2 regions of the Streptomyces sp. NPDC007157 genome follow, and region 2 is predicted to be linked to the other one. Evidence: predicted binding sites of a transcription regulator. Region 2 holds the regulator's gene; the other holds the start of a gene.
The links. The regulator HrcA, encoded in region 2, represses chaperone genes, less so after heat shock. The targets are predictions, from matches to a motif close to TTNGCACTCNGNNNNNCNGAGTGCNAA.

Region 1: the regulator HrcA is predicted to act here: its motif matches at 1,748-1,774, upstream of groL (chaperonin GroEL).

Annotation. Positions count from the first base shown of each region.
Region 1 is NZ_JBEYFE010000010.1:241,782-245,188, reverse strand. It holds gene thrC (threonine synthase) at 1-578, shown strand, start outside; gene ABZ642_RS20735 (MoaD/ThiS family protein) at 626-901, shown strand; gene ABZ642_RS20730 (cold-shock protein) at 1,361-1,567, shown strand; gene groL (chaperonin GroEL) at 1,937-3,407, shown strand, end outside.
Region 2 is NZ_JBEYFE010000008.1:237,912-241,318, forward strand. It holds gene ABZ642_RS17535 (MBL fold metallo-hydrolase) at 1-662, opposite strand, end outside; gene hrcA (heat-inducible transcriptional repressor HrcA) at 826-1,842, shown strand; gene dnaJ (molecular chaperone DnaJ) at 1,843-2,979, shown strand; gene ABZ642_RS17550 (nitronate monooxygenase) at 3,086-3,407, shown strand, end outside.

The DNA of each region.
Region 1 (3,407 bases), on a different contig from region 2:
TGGCGTACGAGATCTGCGAGCAGCTCGGCTGGCGGCTCCCGGACCAGCTGGTCGTTCCGATCGCCTCCGGCTCGCAGCTCACGAAGATCGACAAGGGGCTGCAGGAGCTGATCAAGCTCGGGCTCGTCGAGGACAAGCCGTACAAGATCTTCGGCGCGCAGGCCGAGGGGTGCTCGCCGGTGTCGGTGGCGTACAAGGCGGGCCACGACGTGGTGCGGCCGCAGAAGCCGAACACCATCGCCAAGTCGCTGGCCATCGGCAACCCGGCCGACGGGCCGTACGTCCTGGACATCGCGCGCCGTACCGGCGGTGCGGTGGAGGACGTCACCGACGAGCAGGTCGTCGACGCGATCAAGCTGCTCGCGCGGACCGAGGGAATCTTCGCGGAGACCGCGGGCGGGGTGACGGTCGGAGTCACCAGGAAGCTCATCGAGAATGGGCTGATCGATCCGGCGAAGTCGATCGTTGTACTCAACACGGGTGATGGACTGAAGACGCTGGACGCCGTGGCCGGGACGGGGCTCACGGCGACCATCCGTCCGAATCTCGAGTCTTTCCGCGAGGCCGGGCTCGCCTGAGTCAGCCGTAGAAAAACAGGGCGTTGCCCCCGATCGGAGGTTCAAACGTGAGCGTCACCGTTCGCATCCCCACCATCCTGCGCACCTACACCGGTGGTCAGGCAGAAGTCAGCGCCGAAGGCGGCACCCTCGGCGAGGTCATCTCCGACCTGGAGAAGAACCACACCGGGATCGCCGCCCGTGTTCTCGACGACGAGGGCAAGCTGCGCCGGTTCGTGAATGTGTACGTCAATGACGACGACGTGCGGTTCGAGCAGGGACTGGAGACGGCCACCCCGGACGGTGCCGGCGTCTCCATCATCCCGGCCGTGGCCGGCGGCTGACCTGCTGACAGGCTGATCGAATGACCGAACATTACCTTCGGTAACGCCGATCACCCACTGTTCATTGGATTGCCCCCTCCGTGAGAGAAGCGGAGGGGGCAATTCTGTGTGGTTGAGCGCGGTACAGTTGGGGAACGCGGTCCCGATCTCCAGGTCGGGAGCCCCGTATTCGATACCGCTGACCCGACAAGAAGTAGCCAAAGTGCGCGGGTTATATGCGGCTTTCGCGGCTTTTATGGGGCCCGACTTGCCCTGAATTCGGCCGAATTCTTGCTACATTCCGGACCCTTCCCGTCCAGAATTCTCGTCCGATTGACCTGTTGCAGACGGCAGTTGGACAGATACATTCAGCCGCGGTCGACGCGTTCCGGCGCACGCCCCCAACCATTGGGGGGTGAGGTCTGACCCGGATCCGCGAAGTGTGGATCTGTGCAAGGGCCAGTAATAGGGGAGTTAGGCATGGCTCAGGGCACCGTCAAGTGGTTCAACGCGGAGAAGGGGTACGGCTTCATCGCGGTCGACGGTGGTGCGGATGTTTTCGTCCACTACAGTGCGATTCAGATGGACGGCTACCGCACCCTGGAGGAAGGTCAGCGGGTCGATTTCGAGATCTCGCAGGGCCAGAAGGGGCCGCAGGCGGACATGGTCCGGCTCGCGACCAGCTGAAGCACGCGCCGACTGACAGCGTCGTTCTTCTTTCTTTGTCGGAGGGCTCGTATCCCATGGGGAGTCATGGGTTACGAGCCCTTTGGCATGCCCGGGACGAGAGGGGCGGCGCATGCCCTGGGTGCGGCCCGATGCGGCGCCCCGCGCCCGGCCCCGGCGCGGCCCAGTCTCCCGGAGGCGCTTGCACTCGGCATGGGCGAGTGCTAATCATTGGCGTTAGCACTCTGAAGGTGAGAGTGACAAAAATGGACCGGGTCGGTGAGGCCCGCAGGCCGGGTGGGGCAAGGAACCCACGGGTCGGCGAGCCGTCCGTCGCGGGCGCGGGCGCGGTCCGAAGACTCACCCCCAGTCCTGGAGGGACCACTTCACATGGCCAAGATCATCGCGTTCGACGAGGAGGCGCGGCGCGGCCTTGAGCGCGGTATGAACCAGCTCGCCGACGCCGTCAAGGTCACCCTCGGCCCCAAGGGCCGCAACGTCGTCCTTGAGAAGAAGTGGGGCGCCCCCACGATCACCAACGATGGTGTGTCCATCGCCAAGGAGATCGAGCTGGAGGACCCGTACGAGAAGATCGGCGCCGAGCTGGTCAAGGAAGTCGCCAAGAAGACGGACGACGTCGCCGGTGACGGTACGACCACCGCGACCGTGCTCGCCCAGGCCCTGGTCAAGGAAGGCCTGCGCAACGTCGCCGCCGGCGCCAACCCGATGGCCCTGAAGCGCGGTATCGAGAAGGCCGTCGAGGCCGTCTCCGGTGCCCTGCTCGAGCAGGCGAAGGATGTCGAGACCAAGGAGCAGATCGCCTCCACGGCCTCCATCTCCGCCGCCGACACCCAGATCGGCGAGCTCATCGCCGAGGCCATGGACAAGGTCGGCAAGGAAGGCGTCATCACCGTCGAGGAGTCCCAGACCTTCGGTCTGGAGCTGGAGCTCACCGAGGGTATGCGCTTCGACAAGGGCTACATCTCGGCGTACTTCGCCACCGACATGGAGCGTATGGAGGCGTCCCTCGACGACCCGTACATCCTGATCGCCAACTCGAAGATCGGCTCCGTCAAGGACCTGCTCCCGCTCCTGGAGAAGGTCATGCAGTCGGGCAAGCCGCTGCTGATCATCGCCGAGGACGTCGAGGGCGAGGCCCTGTCGACCCTGGTCGTCAACAAGATCCGCGGCACCTTCAAGTCCGTCGCGGTCAAGGCCCCGGGCTTCGGTGACCGCCGCAAGGCGATGCTGAACGACATCGCCATCCTCACCGGCGGCGAGGTCATCTCCGAGGAGGTCGGTCTCAAGCTGGAGAACACGACCCTCGACCTGCTGGGCCGCGCCCGCAAGGTGGTCATCACCAAGGACGAGACCACCATCGTCGACGGCGCCGGCTCCACCGAGCAGGTCCAGGGCCGGGTCAACCAGATCCGCGCCGAGATCGAGCAGTCCGACTCGGACTACGACCGCGAGAAGCTCCAGGAGCGCCTGGCCAAGCTCGCCGGTGGCGTCGCCGTCATCAAGGCCGGTGCCGCGACCGAGGTCGAGCTCAAGGAGCGCAAGCACCGCATCGAGGACGCCGTTCGCAACGCGAAGGCGGCCGTCGAGGAGGGCATCGTCGCCGGTGGTGGCGTGGCCCTGCTCCAGGCCTCCCAGGTGTTCGAGAAGCTGGAGCTCGAGGGTGACGAGGCGACCGGCGCCAACGCCGTGAAGCTCGCCCTGGAGGCCCCGCTCAAGCAGATCGCCGTCAACGGTGGTCTCGAGGGTGGCGTCGTCGTCGAGAAGGTGCGCAACCTTCAGGTCGGCCACGGCCTGAACGCCGCGACCGGCGAGTACGTCGACATGATCGCCGAGGGCATCA
Region 2 (3,407 bases):
ACCACCGCTCCGTGACCGGGTACGTACCGGGCGTCGTCGCCGCCGAGGGCGAGCAGCCGGTCAAGGGCGGCCGGCCAGCGGGACGGTACGGCGTCGGGGCCGGCCTGGGGGTCGCCGGATTCCTCCACCAGGTCGCCGCAGAAAACCACCGGCGGGTCGCCGGGGACGAGGACGGCGAGGTCGTGGCGGGTGTGGCCGGGGCCCACGTCGGCCAGCAGGGCCCGGCGGCCGTCGCCGAGGTCGAGAGCCCACTCGCCGGAGACCGGACGGCGGGGCAGGGGCAGCGCGTCGGCCGCCTCCTCGGCCTCCGGGGCCGGCAGGCCGTTGCGGACCGCGTCCAGGCGGAGTGCCTCGCGGCCGTGCGCGAGGACGGCCTCCGCGCCCGCCGCCGCGTACACGTCCGTGCCCGCGAACGCCGGGGTGCCGAAGACGTGGTCGAAGTGCGGATGGGTGAGCGCGAGATGGGTCACACGGCGCCCGGCCAGCCGCTGCGCCTCCCCGCGCAACCTCGCGCCCTCCGCCAGGCTCGACCCCGCGTCCACCATCAGGACCGGCCCGGCCCCGAGGACCAGCCCGGCCGTGCAGTCCCAGCCCGGCAGCCGGCACCGGCCGACCCCCTCGGCCACCCGCTCCCAGCCCAGCTCTTCCCAAGTCACCGTCACACCGCGACGCTAGCGGTAGAACGCCCCGGGTCCTCGCCGACCTTGCCCAGTCGGTACCCGACGGCCGTACACTGGGCCGGGGATGCTGGCACTCGGGCTCGCAGAGTGCCAGGCGAAAGACCCGAAAGGCCGCGGGGACGACTTTCTGGAGGTGTGGCGCTGGATGCTGAGTGAACGCAGGCTTCAGGTATTGCGCGCCATCGTCCAGGACTATGTCGGCACCGAGGAGCCGGTGGGGTCGAAGGCGCTGACCGAGCGGCACAACCTCGGCGTCTCCCCGGCGACCGTGCGCAACGACATGGCCGCCCTGGAGGACGAGGGGTACATCGCCCAGCCGCACACCAGCGCCGGGCGGATCCCGACCGACAAGGGCTACCGGCTGTTCGTCGACAAGCTCGCCGGTGTGAAGCCGATGAGCGCGCCCGAGCGGCGGGCCATCCAGAACTTCCTCGACGGCGCCGTCGACCTCGACGACGTCGTCGCGCGGACGGTGCGGCTGCTGGCGCAGCTGACGCGGCAGGTCGCGGTCGTGCAGTATCCGTCGCTGACTCGGTCCACCGTGCGGCACGTGGAGCTGCTCGCGCTCGCGCCGGCCCGGCTGATGCTGGTGCTGATCACCGACACCGGGCGGGTCGAGCAGCGGATGGTCGACTGCCCGGCGCCCTTCGGGGAGTCGTCGCTGGCGGATCTGCGGGCACGGCTCAACAGCCGGGTCGCCGGTCGCCGGTTCTCGGACGTGCCCCGGCTGGTGGAGGACCTGCCGGACGCCTTCGAGGCCGAGGACCGCGGTACGGTCTCGGCGGTGCTCTCCACTCTGCTGGAGACGCTCGTCGAGGAGAACGAGGAGCGGCTGATGATCGGCGGCACCGCCAATCTCACCCGCTTCGGACATGACTTTCCCCTCATGATCCGGCCCGTCCTGGAGGCCCTGGAGGAGCATGTCGTGCTCCTCAAGCTCATGGGCGAGGCGGGGGATTCGGGCATGACCGTACGCATCGGTCACGAGAACGCCTACGAGGGACTCAACTCAACGTCCGTGGTGTCGGTCGGCTACGGTTCGGGCGGCGAGGCACTCGCCAAACTCGGCGTGGTCGGACCGACCCGCATGGATTACCCGGGAACGATGGGAGCGGTACGAGCGGTGGCACGGTACGTCGGACAGATCCTGGCGGAGTCGTAAGTGGCCACGGACTACTACGCCGTTCTCGGCGTGCGCCGCGACGCGTCGCAGGAAGAGATCAAGAAGGCCTTCCGTCGGCTCGCGCGCGAGCTGCACCCGGACGTCAACCCGGATCCGAAGACCCAGGAGCGGTTCAAGGAGATCAACGCCGCCTACGAGGTGCTCTCGGACCCGCAGAAGAAGCAGGTCTACGACCTCGGCGGCGATCCGCTCTCGCAGAGCGGCGGCGCGGGCGCGGGCGGCTTCGGGGCCGGTGGCTTCGGGAACTTCTCGGACATCATGGACGCGTTCTTCGGTACCGCGTCGCAGCGCGGCCCGCGGTCGCGCACCCGGCGCGGCCAGGACGCCATGATCCGGATCGAGGTCGAGCTCGACGAGGCGGCCTTCGGCACGACCAAGGACATCCAGGTCGACACGGCGATCGTCTGCAACACCTGCAACGGTGAGGGCGCGGCGCCGGGCACCTCCGCCCAGACGTGTGACATGTGCCGCGGTCGCGGCGAGGTGTCGCAGGTGACCCGGTCCTTCCTGGGCCAGGTCATGACCTCGCGGCCCTGCCCGCAGTGCCAGGGCTTCGGTACGGTCGTGCCGACGCCGTGTCCGGAGTGCGCCGGTGACGGGCGGGTGCGGTCGCGGCGGACGCTGACCGTGAAGATCCCGGCCGGTGTCGACAACGGGACCCGGATCCAGCTCGCCGGCGAGGGCGAGGTCGGGCCCGGTGGCGGTCCGGCCGGCGACCTGTACGTCGAGATCCACGAGCTGCCGCACTCCACGTTCCAGCGGCGCGGCGACGACCTGCACTGCACGGTGACGATTCCGATGACGGCGGCGTCGCTCGGTACGAAGGTGCCGCTGGAGACGCTGGACGGGATGGAGGAGGTCGACATCCGGCCGGGCACCCAGTCCGGGCAGTCGATCCCGCTGCACGGGCGCGGTGTCACGCATCTGCGGGGCGGCGGCCGGGGCGACCTGATCGTCCACGTCGAGGTGACGACCCCGACCAAGCTCGACCCCGAGCAGGAGCGGCTGCTGCGCGAGCTGGCGAAGCTGCGTGGCGAGGAACGGCCCACGGGGCAGTTCCAGCCGGGGCAGCAGGGTCTGTTCAGCCGGCTGAAGGACGCGTTCAACGGGCGCTGACGGCTCGCCGGGCCGGGGCGCCGTCCCTTCGGCCCGGAAATATCTGGCATGTGCCAAAGGGACGGCCCGATTCGGTCTTGTTCGGAGGACGTGACAACATGCCGTCATGTCCTCCGCACTGACCGATCTCTTCCCGCTTCCGATCGTGCAGGCCCCGATGGCGGGCGGGGTTTCCGTGCCGCAGCTCGCCGCCGCCGTGTCCGAGGCGGGCGGGCTGGGGTTCCTGGCCGCCGGGTACAAGACCGCCGACGGGATGTACCAGGAGATCAAGCAGCTGCGCGGGCTGACCGGCCGCCCCTTCGGGATGAACCTCTTCATGCCGCAGCCGGAGCATCCCGGTGCGGGCACCGGCTCCACCGGAGTGGCTGTCGCCGCGCCCTCCTCCGGCGCGGTCGAGATCTACGCGCATCAGCTGGCCGGTGAGGCCG